DNA from 4 places in the Micromonospora sp. NBC_01796 genome. Region 1 is predicted to be linked to each of the others. Evidence: riboswitches for the same ligand, from Rfam matches in the RefSeq annotation. Region 1 holds a riboswitch; each other region holds the start of a gene.
What was found. Region 1 has a riboswitch for cobalamin ahead of OIE47_RS35025 (VWA domain-containing protein). Riboswitches for the same ligand answer to the same signal wherever they lie in the genome.
Positions count from the first base shown of each region.

Region 2: another riboswitch for cobalamin. It lies ahead of metE (5-methyltetrahydropteroyltriglutamate--homocysteine S-methyltransferase); the one in region 1 lies ahead of OIE47_RS35025 (VWA domain-containing protein).
Region 3: another riboswitch for cobalamin. It lies ahead of bluB (5,6-dimethylbenzimidazole synthase); the one in region 1 lies ahead of OIE47_RS35025 (VWA domain-containing protein).
Region 4: another riboswitch for cobalamin. It lies ahead of OIE47_RS31210 (ribonucleoside-diphosphate reductase subunit alpha); the one in region 1 lies ahead of OIE47_RS35025 (VWA domain-containing protein).

Region 1 covers NZ_CP109078.1:7,886,083-7,890,510, reverse strand. Annotated here, with positions in the region: gene OIE47_RS35040 (SMP-30/gluconolactonase/LRE family protein) at 1-12, shown strand, start outside; gene OIE47_RS35035 (DMT family transporter) at 21-932, opposite strand; gene OIE47_RS35030 (DUF3592 domain-containing protein) at 1,080-1,535, opposite strand; cobalamin riboswitch at 1,651-1,773, shown strand; gene OIE47_RS35025 (VWA domain-containing protein) at 1,861-3,876, shown strand; gene cobO (cob(I)yrinic acid a,c-diamide adenosyltransferase) at 3,878-4,428, shown strand, end outside.
Region 2 covers NZ_CP109078.1:6,986,123-6,990,550, forward strand. Annotated here, with positions in the region: gene OIE47_RS31195 (ABC transporter permease subunit) at 1-105, shown strand, start outside; gene metE (5-methyltetrahydropteroyltriglutamate--homocysteine S-methyltransferase) at 152-2,416, opposite strand; cobalamin riboswitch at 2,535-2,752, opposite strand; gene OIE47_RS31205 (ribonucleotide-diphosphate reductase subunit beta) at 2,852-3,871, opposite strand; gene OIE47_RS31210 (ribonucleoside-diphosphate reductase subunit alpha) at 3,904-4,428, opposite strand, start outside.
Region 3 covers NZ_CP109078.1:3,358,736-3,363,163, reverse strand. Annotated here, with positions in the region: gene OIE47_RS15575 (hypothetical protein) at 1-938, shown strand, start outside; gene OIE47_RS15570 (outer membrane protein assembly factor BamB family protein) at 975-2,234, opposite strand; gene OIE47_RS15565 (SRPBCC family protein) at 2,289-2,801, opposite strand; cobalamin riboswitch at 2,946-3,142, shown strand; gene bluB (5,6-dimethylbenzimidazole synthase) at 3,176-3,808, shown strand; gene OIE47_RS15555 (DUF397 domain-containing protein) at 3,996-4,193, opposite strand; gene OIE47_RS15550 (DUF397 domain-containing protein) at 4,337-4,428, opposite strand, start outside.
Region 4 covers NZ_CP109078.1:6,990,813-6,995,240, reverse strand. Annotated here, with positions in the region: gene OIE47_RS31225 (low temperature requirement protein A) at 1-528, opposite strand, end outside; gene OIE47_RS31220 (TetR family transcriptional regulator) at 687-1,253, opposite strand; gene OIE47_RS31215 (oxidoreductase) at 1,352-2,269, shown strand; cobalamin riboswitch at 2,458-2,693, shown strand; gene OIE47_RS31210 (ribonucleoside-diphosphate reductase subunit alpha) at 2,837-4,428, shown strand, end outside.

The sequences.
Region 1 (4,428 bases):
CCACCTCGTTGATCATGAAGTTAGCGCGGGTTTTCGGCCTCGGCGGCGTCGCTAACTTCATGATCGACGCGTCGTTGGACCAGGGAGATGGCGGTTAGGACCAGGGCTGTGCCGGTGATTGTGGGGAGGGTTACGGGTTCGTGGAGGACGAGGGCGCCCAGCAGGACTGCCACGACGGGGAGGAGGTAGGTGGTCGTGGACGCGGCGGTTGATCCGAGGTCGTTGATGAGGCGGTAGTTGAGTACGTAGGCGAGCCCGGTCCCGGCGGTCCCGAGCAGCAGGAGGCTGCCGACCGGCACCACGCCCCACGTCGGCGCGGTCAGGCCACCGAAGGGCAGGGCGAGCGTGAGCAGCGCCGCGCCGGCGGCGAGCTGGCAGGTCGCGAGCATGATCGGGGGAATGCCCCGGCCGGTGAGATGACGGCCCATGTAGACAAAACTGACGCCATAGCTCGCGGCGGCGGCGAGGCAGGCCAGCCCGCCCCAACTCGCGATGTCGCCGGCCGACTCCCAGGGTGTGAAGATCAGCACGGTCCCGGCGAAACCGAGTGCGATGCCCACCCCGCGTCCGACGCTGACCGTCCGGTCCGTCCCCGCCAGTACGGCCACCAGCACCGTCCACAGTGGTGTGGTCGCGTTGAGCACACCCGCGACGTTCGAGCCCACGGTCTGCTCGCCGAAACCCACGAGCGTGTACGGAATCGCGTTGGCGAACAGCGCCGCGACGGCCAGGTGCGCCCAGATGACGCGACGGGTCGGGAAGGGCAGCCTCCGTACCAGGGCGATGGGTGCCAGTATCGCGACTCCGAGCAGGAGCCGGAACAGGACGAGCTGGACCGGTGTGAACCCGTCCAGTGCCAGCTTGATCCAGAGGAAGCCGGACCCCCAGATCAGCGCGAGCAGGCCCAGTCTCAGGATGCTTCCGCGGCTCAATCCGTCTCCCCGTCCCGGTGCTCGACCTCCGGCAGGTCGCATGCCCCGGCGCCCGCTGCGGGCCCATGATCCATGACGGGTCGGAGGCCGGCTCACCCGAGGACGGCCGGCCCGGCAGTTCGGCCGGCGGCGCCCCGCCCCCCACCATCAGCCCACCCTGTCCCGCCGGTTCGCCCGAACCAGCGCCCAGGTTGCCAGCGGCACCCCGATCCCGCCGAACAGGGTCACTCCCAGCAACAGGTACGCCGTGTCGTGGTTCTCACCGGCGCGGGCGTCGTTGACGTCGGCTTCCGGGTCCTGCGGGTCGTACACGATCGGCACCTCGTCGCCGAGCGCGGGGCGGGGACCGGGTGCCTCGTCGCCCTGACCGATCAGCGCCCGCACCTGCCGGCCGTCGGGCGTACGGAACTCGACCTCGGTCCGGTTGGCCCTGCCCGCACCGACGTCCACCACCCGGGCGGTGGTTCGTTCACCGTGATCCCGCAACGCGTTGTCGTTGCGCCACACCTGGACCGTGGCGATCGCGAACCCGACGATCACCACGATCCCGGTACCGACGAAGAGCGGCACCGGTGGCCGCCGACGTTCCCCGAAGAATGCCATGGCCATCGATTACCCGGTCGGTACGGAAGACGAACCGGTCGCGGCGCGGTCGCGGTGGTCACGTTGACGGCGGACCGGTCGGTGGGACAGCATGGCCTGCACGAGCGGTGCGCGGAGGAACCCGGTGCGAGTCCGGGGCGGTCCCGCCACTGTGACCGGGGAGCGACCCCTCACGTACGGGCCACGGCCGAGCGGCCGGAAGGTCGAGGGGGAGCGTCGATCCGGGAGTCAGGAGACTCCGACCGCTCGGTGACACCCAGCCACACGCGGGCGTGGACACCCGCGGAAGGGACTTGAGCATGGCTTCTGCGCGCCTGAGCGGGCGATGACCCCGCCGTACCCGTTCTCCGCCGTCGTCGGCCTGGCCGAACTGCGGCTGGCCCTGCTGCTCAACGCGGTCTCCCCGGCGATCGGCGGGGTGCTGGTCCGGGGTGAGAAGGGCACCGCCAAGTCGACCATCGTCCGGGCGCTCGCGGCGCTGCTGCCCGACGTCGACGTCGTCCCCGGCTGCCGGTTCGCCTGCGACCCGGCCAACCCGGACGCGGACTGCCCGGACGGCCCGCACGAACCGGGGGCGGTCGGCCAGCGGCGCCGCGCCACCCTGGTCGAGCTGCCGGTCGGCGCCACCGAGGACCGGGTGGTCGGCACCCTCGACCTGCAACGTGCCCTCGCCGACGGGATCAAGGCGTACGAGCCGGGGCTGCTCGCCGCCGCCCATCGCGGGGTGCTCTACGTCGACGAGGTCAACCTGCTGCCGGACCATCTGGTGGACCTGCTGCTGGACGCCGCCGCGATGGGTCGGGCGCACGTCGAACGCGACGGGGTGTCGGTCAAGCACGCGGCCCGGTTCCTGCTCGTCGGCACGATGAACCCGGAGGAGGGCGAACCCCGCCCCCAGCTCGTGGACCGGTTCGGGCTGGTGGTCGCGGTCACCGCGCCCCGCGAGACGGCTCCCCGGGCCGAGGTGGTCCGGCGGAGGCTCGCGTACGAGACGGATCCGGTGGGCTTCGCGGCGCGCTGGATCGACGAGGATGCCGTACTCGCCGAGCGGATCGCGGTCGCCCGCCGACGGCTGCCCGGCGTGCGGCTGCCCGACCACGAACTGGACCGGATCGCCACCATCTGCCTCGCGTACGGGGTGGACGGGCTGCGCGCCGACATCGTGGTGGCCCGGACGGCGGTGGCGCTCGCCGCGTGGCACGACCGGGACGTGGTGACCGCCGACGACGTGGCCGCCGCGGCCAGGCTCGCCCTGCCGCACCGCCGCCGCCGGGACCCGCTCGACCCGCCCGGCGCCGACCAGGAGAAACTCGAGGAGTTGCTGCGGGAGCACGGCGCGGACGCCGATCCGGAGCCCGACCCGCCGGCCGGACCCGACGACGACCCGGACGGAGGGCCGCCCGACGGTCCGCCGGAGGGACCCGACGGTGGCCCGCCACCGGGTGGACCCGACCGGGGGCCGGACACATCCGACGGGCCGCCCCCGCAGGCCACCGGACCGGAGCAGACCGACCCGGCCGAACAACCCGTACCGGAGCAGCGGACGGAGGAGCAGACGACGGAACAGCCGACCGCCGGGAACCAGCCGACGGTCGCGGCGACGAGCCCGTACCGGACCCGCGCCCTGGCCGTACGCGGACGGGGGACCGGCGCGCACACCGGCCGCCGCTCCCCGGCGTACGCCCGGCGGGGTCGGGTGGTCGGGGCCCGGCTGCCGGCCGGCCGGCTGACCAGCCTGCACCTGCCCGCCACCCTGCTGGCCACCGCCCGGCGCGGAGCCCGCACGGTCAGCGCCGCGGACCTGCGCGAGGCGGTGCACGTCGGGCGGGAGGCGAACCTGGTGCTCTTCGTGGTGGACGCCTCCGGGTCGATGGCGGCCCGCCGCCGGATGAGGGTGGTGAAGACCGCCGTCCTGTCCCTGCTGCGCGACGCCTACCAGCGGCGGGACAAGATCGGCATGATCACGTTCCGGGGTACCGGGGCGAGCACGGTGCTGGAACCGACCGCCAGCCACGAGGTCGGTGTGCTGCGCCTGGCCGAACTGCGCACCGGTGGCCGTACCCCGCTCGCCGCCGGCCTGCGCCAGGCGGCCCGGACCCTGGAGTCCGAACGCCGCCGCGACCCGCGCCGCCGGCCCCTGCTGGTGGTGGTGACCGACGGTCGGGCGACCAGCGGTCCGGACCCGTTGACCGTCGTGCCGTCGCTGGCCGACGTCGCCTCCGTGGTGGTCGACTGCGAGTCGGGGCCGATCAGGCTCGGGCTGGCCCGGCGGCTCGCCACCGCGCTCGACGCCGACTGCGTCCCGCTGGACGCGCTGCACACTCTCGGAAAGGCGGCCTGAGATGCCCCAGGGCAAGCCGGAGCAGGTCCCCGACGACGGTCTCACCACCCGGGAGCGGCGCCGCCAGCCGGTCACGGCGGTGCACACCGGTCAGGGCAAGGGCAAGTCGACCGCCGCGTTCGGGATGGCGTTGCGGGCCTGGAGCGCGGGTTGGCCGATCGCCGTCTTCCAGTTCGTGAAGAGCCCCAAGTGGAAGGTCGGCGAGGAGACCGCGCTGCGGGCGCTCGGGGAGAGCGGCAAGGGCGGCACCGTGGTCTGGCACAAGATGGGCGAGGGCTGGTCCTGGATCCAGCGCCCCGGCACCGAGCGTGACCACGCGGTCGAGGCGGCCGAGGGCTGGGCCCAGATCAAACGCGACCTGGCCGCCGAGGCGTACCGCTTCTACGTGCTGGACGAGTTCACGTACCCGATCAAGTGGGGCTGGATCGACATTGACGACGTCGTCGCCACGCTGCGTGATCGGCCGGGCAACCAGCACGTGGTGATCACCGGCCGGGACGCACACCCGGATCTGGTCGACCTCGCCGACCTGGTCACCGAGATGACCAAGGT
Region 2 (4,428 bases), 900 kb from region 1:
GAGCGCTACTGGGACTTCCAGTGGCTGGAGTCGGCCATCTTCCTCGGGTTGGCCGTGATGCTGGCGGGCCTCGGCCTCTGGCGTATCCAGGGCCGCCTGCCCTGAGTGGTGGGGCGGTGCCGGAAGGTCCCGGCACCGCCCCACCGTGTGCTCAGGCGAGGGTGGTGCGCACCTCGGCGGCTGCGGCGACGAGCCGGGCGAGGGCCTGTTCGACCTCCGCGTAGCCACGGGTCTTCAGCCCGCAGTCCGGGTTGACCCAGAGCCGGTCGGCGGGCACCGCCCGGACCGCCCGGCGCAGGGCCTCGGTGACCTCGGCCTGATCCGGTACGCGGGGCGAGTGGATGTCGTACACACCGGGCCCGACGCCCCGGCCGTATCCGGCGGTGTGCAGGTCGTCGAGGATCTCCATCCTCGACCGGGACGCCTCGATGCTGGTGACATCGGCGTCCAGGGCGTCGATCGCCGGCAGGACCTCCCCGAACTCCGAGTAGCACAGGTGGGTGTGGATCTGCGTGCTGTCGGCGACCCCGCTGGTGGCCAGCCGGAACGCCCCGACCGCCCAGTCGAGGTACGCCTTCTGCTCCGACCGGCGCAGCGGCAGGGTCTCCCGCAGCGCCGGCTCGTCGACCTGGACGATGCGGATGCCGGCGGCCTCCAGGTCCCGTGCCTCGTCCCGCAGCGCCAGGGCGACCTGGTTGGCGGTCTGGGAGAGCGGCTGGTCGGCCCGGACGAACGACCACGCCAGGATCGTCACCGGACCGGTGAGCATGCCCTTGACCGGCCGGTTCGTCAGCGACTGCGCGTAGGTGGACCAGGCCACGGTCATCGGCGCCGGCCGGGCGACGTCGCCGTAGATGATCGGCGGGCGTACGCACCTGGAGCCGTACGACTGCACCCACCCGTACTCGGTGGCGGCGAACCCGTCGAGCTGCTCGCCGAAATACTGCACCATGTCGTTGCGTTCCGGCTCGCCGTGCACCAGTACGTCCAGACCCAGGCGTTCCTGCAGGTCGATCACCTGGGCGACCTCGGCGCGCATCCGCTCGGCGTAGCCCGCGTCGTCGAGCGAGCCCGCCCGGTGCTCGGCCCGGGACCGGCGCAGCTCGTCGGTCTGCGGGAACGACCCGATCGTGGTCGTCGGCAGCGGCGGCAGGCCGAGCCGGGCCTGCTGGGCGGTCGCCCGCTGCGCGTACGGACCGCGCCGGAGGTGTTCGGGGCGCAGCGAGTCCAGCCGGGCCCGGACCGCGTCGTCCCGCCACGCGGCCGGCGCGGCGGGTGCGGGAGCGGGTAGGGCGGCCACGCCGTCGCGCAACGCCCGCCCCAGCGCCACCACCTCGTCGATCTTCTGCCGGGCGAACGCCAGCCGATCCCGTAGCTGCGGGTCGAGGTTCGATTCGGCGGCCAGGTCGACCGGCACGTGCAGCAGCGAGCACGACGTCGACACCGCGACGTGGTCGGCCAGACCGGTCAGGGTCGCCCCGGTCCCGGCGACGGCACGCAGGTCGGTACGCCACACGTTGCGCCCGTCGACCAGACCGGCGACGATCGTGCGGCCGGGCAGTGGACCGTACGCGGCCAGCCGGTCCAGGTTTCCGGGTCCGGCGACCAGGTCGAGCCCGACCGCCTCGACCGGGGTGTCCAGCAGCGCCGGCAACGCGTCGCCGAGTTCCCCGAAGTAGGACGCGACGAACAGTTGCGGCCGGTGATCGAGGGCACCGAGCCGGGTGTAGGCGGCCCGGAGCGCGTCGATCTCGTCCGAGCCGCGGTCGGCGACGTAGCCGGGCTCGTCGAGCTGGACCCAGGCCACGCCCGCGTCGGCGAACGCGCCGAGGATCCCGGCGTAGACGTCGACCAGATCGGCGAGCCGGTCGAACGGCCGGAAGCCCCCGGGTGCCCCGGCGGCGGACTTGGCCAGCAGCAGGAACGTGGCCGGGCCGACGAGCACCGGTCGGGTGGTGATGCCGAGCGCCTTCGCCTCGGCGTACTCCCGCAGTGCCTTGTCCGGACGGGCGGCGAAGGCCGTCTCCGGGCCGACCTCCGGGACCAGGTAGTGGTAGTTGGTGTCGAACCACTTCGTCAGCTCCAGCGCCGGCTCCGCGGCCGTGCCCCGCGCCATCGCGAAGTAGGTGTCCAGGTCGCCGAGGTCGAGGCGGCGGAACCGGTCCGGCAACGCGTCGACCATGACCGTGGTGTCGAGCACCTGGTCGTAGAGCGAGAACGTGTTGGACGGGATCTGGTCCAGGCCGGCGTCACGCAGCGTGCGCCACACGTCCGTACGCAGGCCGGCGGCGGTGTCCTCCAGCGCGGCGGCATCGATGCGGCCGGCCCAGTAGGACTCGACGGCGTGCTTGAGTTCGCGGTGGGGACCGATGCGGGGATAGCCGAGCACGGTGCTCAGCCCGAATGGTGTCGTCACGAGACGGGTGTCCTTCCCTCGAGGTCGACCGACGACCACACGGGAGACACGCGGCAGGGCACGGTACGACGACCGGCCTCGCCCTGACCCTCCCGAGAGGCCGACGGCGGCGTACGCGGACGCGTACGCGGTGCGGGCAGGTCTTCGGACTCGCGGGCACGACCGGGGTGACCCGGTCTCCTACTGACCGTCGCTTCCCAGGCGCTCACGCGCCCAGTGCGTATGACGGCGGTCGTTCCCACTCACCGCTGCGGGGCAGTCCCGGTCTTGCACCGGGTTCCCTCTTACGACGCCCCACCCGCAGGAGTGGGGCGAACCAGCACTGCCGCCCATCGTACGGTCGCGACCGACCCGCGTCGATCACCGGGCGGGCCACCGCCGCGTGTCACCTTGCGGTGGTGGGTGGGCCGTCGACCCACCCACCACCGGAGACGCTCAGAAGTCGTCGTCGAAGCTGACCGTGCCGCTCACCCCGACCTGGTACGCCGACACCCGGCGCTCGAAGAAGTTCGACAGCTCCTGGACGTCCTGCAGCTCCATGAACGCGAACGGGTTCTTCGACCCGTACATCGGGGCGAGGTCGAGTTGCGCGAGCCGCCGGTCGGCGACGTGCTGGAGGTACTCGCGCATGTCCGGCAGGGACATTCCGGAAACACCCTGTTCGAGCAGGTCCTCGGCGAACTGGACCTCACACTCGACCGCCTCGGCGAGCATGTCGCGTACCTGCTGGCGCATCTCGTCGTCGAACAGGTCCGGTTCCTCCCGGCGGACCGTGTCGACGACGTCGAAGGCGAACGCCATGTGCATCGACTCGTCGCGGAACACCCAGTTGGTCCCGGAGGCCAGCCCGTGCAGCAGTCCCCGGGAGCGGAGGAAGTAGACGTAGGCGAAGGCGCCGTAGAAGAACAATCCCTCGATGCAGGCGGCGAAGCAGATCAGGTTCAGCAGGAACGCCCGCCGGTCCTCGCGGCTGCGCAGCTCCCGCAGCTCGAAGATCGAGTCGATCCAGCGGAAGCAGAACTCGGCCTTGCGCCGGATCGACGGGATGTTCTCGATCGCGTCGAAGGCGGCGAACCGCTCCTGTTCGTCCGGCACGTACGTGTCGAGCAGGTTCAGGTAGAACTGGACGTGCACCGCCTCCTCGAAAAGCTGCCGGGACAGGTAGAGCCGGCCCTCCGGGGAGTTGACGTGCTGGTAGAGGTTGAGGACCAGGTTGTTGGCGACGATGGTGTCACCGGTGGCGAAGAACGCGACCAGCCGGCTGACCAGGTGCCGTTCGGCCGGGGTCAGCCGGCCGAGGTCGGCCAGGTCGGAGTGCAGGTCGACCTCCTCGACGGTCCAGGTGTTCTTGATCGCGTCGCGGTACCGGTCGAAGAAGTGCGGGTAGCGCATCGGCCGCAGGGTCAGGTCCATCCCCGGGTCGAGCAACATGGAGGTCCTGTCGGTGCTCGTCATCGTGTTGCCTCACGTGTGGGTGCGGGTGGGGGCTACTGGCAGGCGTCGCAGGACTCGGGGTTCTCCAGCGAGCAGGCGACCGCGTCGGTGTCGACGGCGACCGGGCGGTTGATGGCGACGGTGGCCTGCTGGATCCGGGTCGCGGGTCGGGACCGCAGGTAGTAGGTGGTCTTCAGCCCCGACTTCCAGGCGTACAGGTACATCGAGGAGAGCTTGCCGATGTTCGGTGCGCTCATGAACAGGTTCAGCGACTGGCTCTGGTCGATGTACGGGGAACGGGCGGCGGCGAGGTCGATCAACGCCCGCTGGGGCAGCTCCCACGCGGTCCGGAACAGCTCCCGTACGTCCGCCGGTAGCGACTCGATGCCCTGGACCGAACCTTCCGCCCGCCGGATCTCGGTACGGACCTGCTCGGTCCACCGGCCGAGCGCCTTGAGCTCCCGGACCAGGGCGGTGTTGATCTGGAGGAACTCCCCGGACAGGGTCTCCCGCTTGAACAGGTTGGACACCTGCGGCTCGATGCACTCGTAACAGCCGGCGATGGAGGCGATGGTCGC
Region 3 (4,428 bases), 4.0 Mb from region 1:
CCGAGCCGGACCCCGACCTGGGGAGCATCGGCATCCAGTTGCTCGAGGGACCGGCCGACCGCCGCGAGGACCCTCGCGCCCGGCGCTACATCGTCGACCACCTGCCACCCGGCACGGTCGTCAAGCGGCAGATGCTGGTGGCGAACAAGACCGACAAACGGCAGGAGATCGAGCTGTACCCGGCCGCCGCGACCGTGGCGGACGCCCGGTTCCAGTTCGGTGAGGGGCGCACCCCGAACGAGCTGTCGTCGTGGATCTCGCTCGACCGCAAGAAGGTGGAGCTGGAGCCCGGCGACGAGGCCCGGTTCCGGGCCACCATCACCGTGCCACCGGCGGCACCGAAGGGCGAACGGTACGCGGTGATCTGGGCCTCGATCGCCTCGGAGGCCAACCCCGACGCGAACGTCAACAAGATCCACAGAGTCGGTGTCCGGACCTACCTCGACATCGGGATCGGCGGCGAGCCGCCCTCCAGTTTCGAGATCGGCGACCTGGTCCCGGCCCGGGACACCCTCGGCGTCCCCTCGGTACGCATCGCCGTCAAGAACACGGGCGAGCGGGCCCTGGACCTGACCGGCTCGGTCACCCTCTCCGACGGTCCGGCCGGCATGCAAGCCGGCCCGTTCGACGTGGTCGAGGGCACCACGCTTGCACCCGGTGAGTCCGGAACGGTGCTCGCGACTCTCCCCGCCGAGATACCCAACGGACCCTGGCAGATCGACGTCAACCTGGAAAGCGGCCAGGTCAAGGAGAGCCTTTCCGCGAGGATCACCTTCCCCGACCCGGGCAGGGTCGGCAAGCCCAGTTCGCCCCTGAGCCGCTTCGACTCGCCGTGGGTCCTGGCCGCCGCGTCACTGGTGGGCCTGATCCTGATCGCCGTACTGGTGCTCCTGATCCGCCGCCGTTCCCGGCGCCACCGGTACGACATGTCGGCCTAGGCACGACCGGGAAGACCCCTGGCCGCCGGCGCCGAGTCAGCTGGCGGCCAGGATCACCGGCTGCGGGGCGGCGTAGAACTGCGCGTCGGCCGCGTCCGGGGGCGCCGCCTGCGCCAACCGCTCCACCGCGACAAAACCGTCCGCCGCGTACGCGAAACCGGGGCGCCAGGGCACCACCTCGTCACCGGCGACGAGCGGGAAGCTCGACCGCTGCGCCCCGGTGGTCGAGTTCAGGGTGATCAACTCGTGCCCGTCGGTGAGCAGGTGCACCAAACCCGGCTGTACGGCGACGATCCGCATCGGCCCCGGCCCCGTACGCCGCCACAACTCGGTCCCTTCCCGGACCGAACGGGCCACCAGTTCGTTCCCGCTCGGGGTGAGCGCCACGTCTCCTTCGAGCACCGCCTCGGTCGGGTCGAGCAGCGGCATCGGGGTCGGTTCGCCCCGGTCCACCAGCCAACCTCGGCTGTTGCCGGCGCTGGTGGTCCGCAGCGCCGGACAGTTCGAGCCGCCGTTGCCGCAGCCCACCGGCACCACCGCCAACTCCGGCCCGGCGTCCTCCGGCCGCCACCGGTTCACCATGCGGCCGGTCTCCACGTCGTGGAACTCCGCCACCTGAGGGGACGCGCAGGCGTCGACGGTGACGAGCTGACCGGCGGTGGTGGTGAGCGCCCCGGCCCGGCAGGAGCCGTCGATGTCGATCCGCCACAACTCGTGCCCGTCGGACAGGTCCAGACCGCGCAGCCCGGACCCGCCGATCACCACCAGTACGGCGCGCCCCCCGCTGCCGGTGGCCGGGATCAGTCCGGCGGGGGTGTAGACGGTGCTCGCCCCGGTGCGGCGGCCGTCGTACCCGTGTCCTGGTGGTGGCCCGTCGGCCCGCCACCGGATCCGGCCGGTCCGGGCGTCCAGCGCGACCAGGTCGCCGTCCGACCAACGGCTGACCACGGTGGTCCCGCTGGCCACGATGCCGATCAGCTCGGCCGGCCAGCGCCGGTAGGACCAGTACGGCGTGCGCCGGGTCCGGGCGTCGACCGGTTCGTCGGCCCGGATCTGGCGGGCGGTGGCGTAGACCCGCAACCGGCCGTCCACGATCAGCGGGGCGGACGCGAGCGTGCCGACCACCCCGGTCGCCGCCCGCACCGGGGCCGGATAGTCGGCGCGGGCAGGGGTGAGCACCTCGGCGGGGGCGAGCACGCGGAAGGTGACCACGGCTGCCGCCGCGACGACCAGCACCGCCACCAGCGCGACCACAGCCGGCCGGCGCCGGCCCCACACGCGGCCCCGCGATCGCATCCAGTACCTCCGCTGGGCACCCTACCGAGACAGCCCCGACGTGCGGCTGGCAGGTCAGGCGGCAGCGGCCGGATCACCGCGATGATCATGATTGGTCGAGGTGACCACGGCGGCCAGGTCGGCAAGGTCACGTCGCAGCGCACCCTCGACGGTACGGGCCGCGAGTCCGCCGAACACCAGCGCGAGGAGCCGGGCGTACGGTGCCGTGACCGCGCCCTCCTGCACCACGCTGACCGCGGTCCAGCCACTGCGCCGCCGCCGACGTCGCCCCTGGACCGGGGTGAACGTGTACGCGGTCCGGTAGTCGACGCCTACGCCGGACGAGCTGACGGTGAGCCGGTGCGGTGGGCTGAACTCCTCCACCCGGAACTCCTCCAGCAACTCGGTGCCGTCCGGCAGGTGATGACTCTCCCGCCAGACCGTGCCGACCCGCGTCGGACCGGGGGTGAGCACCTCGATCCCGCTGATCGTGGAGAGCCAGTCGGATCGGCCGGGCAGGTCGGTGAAGACCCGCCACAACTCCTCGGCGGACGCCTGCACCAGCCGGGTCACCGCTACCGTCGCCATCACACCTCCCGAACCTCCACCGTACGGGGGGTGACCGACCATTAACGCGAACATTCGCGGAAGGCGACGAGAACGTGACCCGAGTGACGATCGAACCCGCCGCACTCGGATCCGGGAGCCGGTCCCGCTAGGGTTCGGACCGGCACGAACTGTTGCGAGGTGCCCCGCGCGAGCGGGGAGAATCGGGAAGCCGGTGTGATTCCGGCACGGGCCCGCCGCGGTGACCGGGGAGCTGCCACCCACGCGTACGAGACGCAGCCACTGGCCCGAACAGGGCTGGGAAGGCGGGTGACCAGCGCAGATCCGGAAGTCCGAAGACCGGCCTCGCTGTCACCAGCCCCTCTGTGGGGGCGCGAGCGCAGCGGGAGCCTGCCTTGGACACCGATCTCTACGACGTCATCCACCGTCGCCGGGACGTACGCGCCCAGTTCACCGGTGCCCCGATCCCGGACGAGGTGCTGCACCGCGTCCTGACGGCGGCGCACGCCGCGCCGAGTGTGGGGCTGTCCCAGCCCTGGGACTTCGTCCTGGTCCGGGATCCGGACCTGCGGCAGGAGTTCCACCGGCACGTGGAGCGGGAGCGGGACACCTTCGCGTCCACTCTGGACGGCGAAGCCGCCGAACGCTTCGCCCGGATCAAAATCGACGGCGTACGCGAGTCGACCCTGTCGATCGTCGTCACGTACGACCCGGAGCGGGGTGGACCAGCCGTGCTCGGTCGGCACGCGATCGCCGACGCCGGCCTCTACTCGGTCTGCCTGGCGATCCAGAACCTGTGGCTGGCCGCCAGCGCCGAGCGGCTCGGGGTCGGCTGGGTGTCGTTCTACCGGGAGCCGTTCCTGCGGGAACTGCTCGGCATCCCCGCCACCATCCGCCCGGTCGCCTGGCTCTGCCTCGGCCCGGTGACCCACTTCGAGCAGACCCCCGACCTGGAACGACACGGCTGGCGTCAACGCCGTCCCCTGTCGGCGGCGATCCACCAGGACCGCTGGCGTCCCTCCGTCTGATTCTGGATCGGGCTCGCCTACTCAGACTCGCCAGCGAGTGGCCGGACACATCCCCTACCAGCGCCTCACCAACCACTGACCCGTCAAGCGGAAGTGCCGGCTTGCGAAGCATGATCACTGCGCTCTGAGCTGTTCTCATGACCACCCGCAGAACAGCTCAGCGCGCGTGGATCATCGTCACCCACCCTCAGCGCCGGAAGGCACCGGACTTCGCACCGGCAACGAACGCCGCCCAACCCGCTGGCCCTACCACCAGCACCGGTCCAGCCGCATCCTTTGAGTCACGCACACGCACTACGCCCACGAGGTTGTCCGCCACCTCAACACAATCGCCCTGGCTGTTCGAGCGGCTGCTCTTGCGCCAACGGGCATCCAAAAGATTGATCACGACTCACTCCCTGCCGAGACATCGAAGCACATGTCAGTTGGCGCGGCATACGGCAGTCAAACGATGATCATTGCGCTCTGAGCTGTTCTCACGACCACCCGCAGAACAGCTCAGCGCGCGTGGATCATGAACTTCCACCCTCAGCGCTTGAACGCACCGGACTTCGTACCGGCAACGAACGCCACCCAACCAGCCGGCTCCACCACCAGCACCGGCCCAGCCACGTCCTTCG
Region 4 (4,428 bases), 900 kb from region 1:
GAGGTAGTCCACGGCGAGCGCCACCGTCCAGAACAGCACCCGCAGCCCGCCGGTGACGAAGGCGCCGACGAACCAGAGCACGCCGGAGACGCCGAACCAGAAGATGCCGCGCAGCGGCCGGTTGCGCAGCCGGTGGTGGCGCAGGATGAACGCGAGCACCACGCTGCGGCCGAGGTGGATTCCGACGTACGCGGAGGCGAAGAGCGGTCCCCGACCGTCGAACGCGTCGGGTATCGCGGTCGACATCACCAGGCTGCCGAACATGATCGCGATGACCAGCAACTGGACGGCGGGCCGCTGCGAGTCCAGCGTGTCCGTGGCCAGGTTGGTGTACGACCACACCCACCAGGTCGCGAGCAGGAGGATCAGCGCCTCGTACGCACCGAGCGGGTGCAGGTCCTCGATCAGCGCCTCGGCGAGCCGGGCGAGGGTGAACACGAAAACCAGGTCGTAGAAGAGCTCCACGTACGTGGCCCGCTGCGGTTGGCTCGGGTCGCGGATCAGCGTGGAGCCTCTACCCGTTGTCATGCGCCGCCCGTTCCCACGCTCCCGCCCGCCTCCGGGCTGCCGGTTCGGGCGACAACCGGCCCCGTACCGATCCGTCGTCGCAGCCAGTCGTACCACAGGGCGACGGCACCGATCCCGGAATCCGGTGACGAACGGTCCTGCGAGCCCGCCGGGAGCCGTCAGCGGGCGGGAGCGACCAAACGGCGTACGGCGTCCACGATCGTCGTACGCCGGGTCTGCTCGGGTACGAGTTCCAGGAAGTCGGCGCCCTGCATCTGCCACATGTTGGCGAGGTTCTGCACCAGGGCCAGGATCTGCCCGGCGGTGAACCGGTCGGTGACGACGCCCCGACGCTGGGCCTCCGCCACCGCGTCGACCTTCTGCTTCATCGCGGTGGAGGTGGACGCGCGCCGGCCGGCCGAGTCGCCGCGCTCCAGCTCGTACCAGGCCACGAACCGCATCACCTCGGGGTGGGCCAGCCCGCCGTCGTAGAGGCGTGCGGCGTACTCGCCCAGGTCGTCGGCGTCCATCGGGACCCCCGCGACCACCTGCTCGACGATCGCGTCGAAAACCGCCTCGAACAGGCCCTCCTTGTTCTCGTAGAACGAGTAGACGAGGCCGGCGCTGATCCCCGCCCGCTTGGCGAGCCGGTCGACCCGCGCCCCGGCCAGGCCGTACGCGGCGAACTCCGACAGGGCCGCCTCCAGCAGGCGCTGACGTTTGGTCTCCGGGTCACGGGTACTCATGCTCCCAGCTTGCCTACTGAACATTCATTTGACAAGCCGCCTCGACCGTGGATATCGTCGCCTTACTGAATGAATGTTCACTACGAAGGAGTGGTGTGATGCCGAACCACGCTCACTGGACACCCGAGGCGATCCCCGACCAGACCGGGCGTACCGCCCTCATCACGGGCGCGAACAGCGGAATCGGGCTGGAAACGGCACGGGTCCTCGCCCGGCACGGAACCCGGGTGATCCTGGCCGGGCGGAGCCGGGCACGGCTCGACGAGGCGGTCCGTACGCTGCGCGCCGAGGTGCCGCAGGCGGACCTGGAAACCCTGGTCCTGGACCTGGGTGACCTGGCCTCGGTCAGGGAGGCGGCCGAGCGGATCGCCGCGACCGAGACCCTCGACCTGCTGGTCAACAACGCCGGGGTGATGAACATCCCGGAACGCCGGACCACCACGGACGGGTTCGAGCTGACCTTCGGCACCAACCACCTCGGCCACTTCGCGCTCACCGCCCAGGTGCTGCCCGCCCTACGGCGCTCCCCCGCGGCCCGGATCGTGACGGTCAGCGCGATCGCCGCGACCTGGCGCAGCGGGGCACTGACCGACCTGATGAGCGAGGAACGCTACCGCCCGATGGCCGCGTACGCGAAGTCCAAACGCGCCAACGTCGTCTTCACCCGGGAACTCGCCCGCCGCCTCACCGGGACGACCATCACCCCCGTCGTGATCCACCCCGGCGCCGCCATGACCAACCTCCAACAGCACACCCGAGGTGCGCTCCTCCGGGCACTCAGCGGGGTGATGGAGAGGTTCCTGATGGGCTCGCCGGAGGGCGCCGCGTGGCCCAGCCTCTACGCCGCGACCAGCCCCGACGTCCACGCCGGCGCGTTCATCGGCCCCGCCTCCCGCAACCAGACCGCCGGCACGCCGAAACCGGTGGCCCTGCCGCGCGGCGCCGACGACCCCGCCGAGGGCAGGCGACTGTGGGCCGACAGCGAACGCCTCACCGGCGTCTCCTTCCCGCTCTGACCGGTAGCGCTCAGTGACGTACGCCGGGGTCCCTGCCCGGGCCGCGGCGTGCCGGCAGGGACCATTACGGACGGTGCGGCGGGTGTACGCCGACCCCGGACGACCAACCTCGATGGAGGGTGCCGGGTCCGCACTTACCAACACACCGACACGACATCTGGTGTTCGGTATCCAGCCCTCCCCCATATATAGTCTGGGCCGCGACTGGTTCAGCCGGGCATCCAACCCGGCTGAGGCAAGAGGGAACCCGGTGGAAGTCCGGGACTGCCCCGCAGCGGTGAGTGGGAACGACAGCCGTCACACAGCACTGGGAGACAACCGGCCTCTGCCGGGTGGCCTGGGAAGCGACGGTCAGTAGGGGGTCACGGGATTTCCCGGGGCCGCGCCCATGAGTCCGAAGACCTGCCAGCCGCGCCGCGCCGGCCATCCGTGCGCGGCGGTCCGAGGCCGCGCGGGACGGCCGACGGCACAGACGCGCGCCCTCGCGTGCGTCCCTGCCTGCCTGCGCGCACTCCGGACCTCGTCGGCGACGAGTACGAGGAGCGACAGGTGACGGTCACAGAGTTGATGCCGGACGGCACGACGGCGGACGGCGATCCGCCCGCGCCGGGACAGCGGCGTACGCAGATGCAGGTGCGCAAGCGCAACGGCGCGCTCGAGCCGGTCGACGTGAACAAGATCGTCCGGGCGGTGGAGCGCTGGGCGGACGACCTCGACGACATCGACCCGCTGCGGGTGGCGACCCGGACGATCAGCGGACTCTACGACGGGGCGACCACGGCCGAACTGGACCGGTTGTCGATCCAGACCGCCGCCGAGATGATCGGCGAGGAACCCCAGTACTCCCGGCTCGCGGCCCGACTCCTGGCCGGATACGTCGACAAGGAGGTACGCGGCCAGGGCATCGCGTCGTTCAGCCAGGCGATCCGCCTCGGCCACGAACTCGGGCTGATCGGCGACGACACGGCGCAGTTCGTCGCGGTCAACGCCCGCAAGCTCGACGACGCCATCGACCCCACCGCCGACCTGCGGTTCGAGTACTTCGGACTGCGTACGGTCCACGACCGCTATCTGCTGCGGCACCCGACCGGCCGGCTGGTGCTGGAGACACCGCAGTACTGGCTGCTGCGGGTCGCCTGCGGCCTGTCCCGTACGCCGGGTGAGGCGATCGGGTTCTACCGGCTGATGTCGTCTCTCGCCTACCTGCCGAGTTCCCCGACGCTGTTCAACTCCGGCACCGCGCACACCCAGATGTCGTCCTGCTTCCTGGTCGACTCGCCCCGCGACGAACTCGACTCGATCTACGACCGGTACGCCCAGGTGGCGAAGCTGTCGAAGTTCGCCGGCGGGATCGGGATCGCCTGGTCGCGGGTGCGTTCCCGGGGTGCGCTGATCCGTGGCACGAACGGGCTGTCGAACGGGATCGTGCCGTGGCTGCGGACGCTGGACGCGAGCGTGGCGGCGGTCAACCAGGGAGGCAGGCGCAAGGGCGCGGCCTGTGTCTACCTGGAACCGTGGCACCCGGACATCGAGGAGTTCCTCGAGCTGCGGGACAACACCGGTGAGGACGCCCGGCGTACGCACAACCTCAACCTGGCCAACTGGATCCCGGACGAGTTCATGCGCCGGGTCGAGGCCGACGAGACGTGGTCGCTGTTCGACCCGGCCGAGGTGCCCGAGCTGCCCGACCTGTGGGGGGACGAGTTCGACGCCGCCTACCGGTCCGCCGAGGCCGCCGGCCGGTTCGTCCGCCAGGTCAAGGCCCGTGACCTGTACGGGCGGATGATGCGGACCCTGGCCCAGACCGGCAACGGGTGGATGACGTTCAAGGACCCGTCGAACCGGCTGTGCAACCAGACCGCCGAGCCCGGCAACGTGGTGCACCTGTCGAACCTCTGCACCGAGATCGTCGAGGTCTCCAGCGACGGCGAGACGGCGGTCTGCAACCTCGGCTCGATCAACCTGGCCGCGCACGTCGCGGGCGACGACATCGACTGGGAGCGACTGCGCGAAACGGTGCGTACGGCCGTGCTCTTCCTCGACCGGGTGATCGACATCAACTACTACCCGAGCGTCGAGGCGGCGGCGAGCAACCCCCGCTGGCGCCCGGTCGGGCTCGGCCTGATGGGCCTGCAGGACGCCTTCTTCGCGCTCCGGAT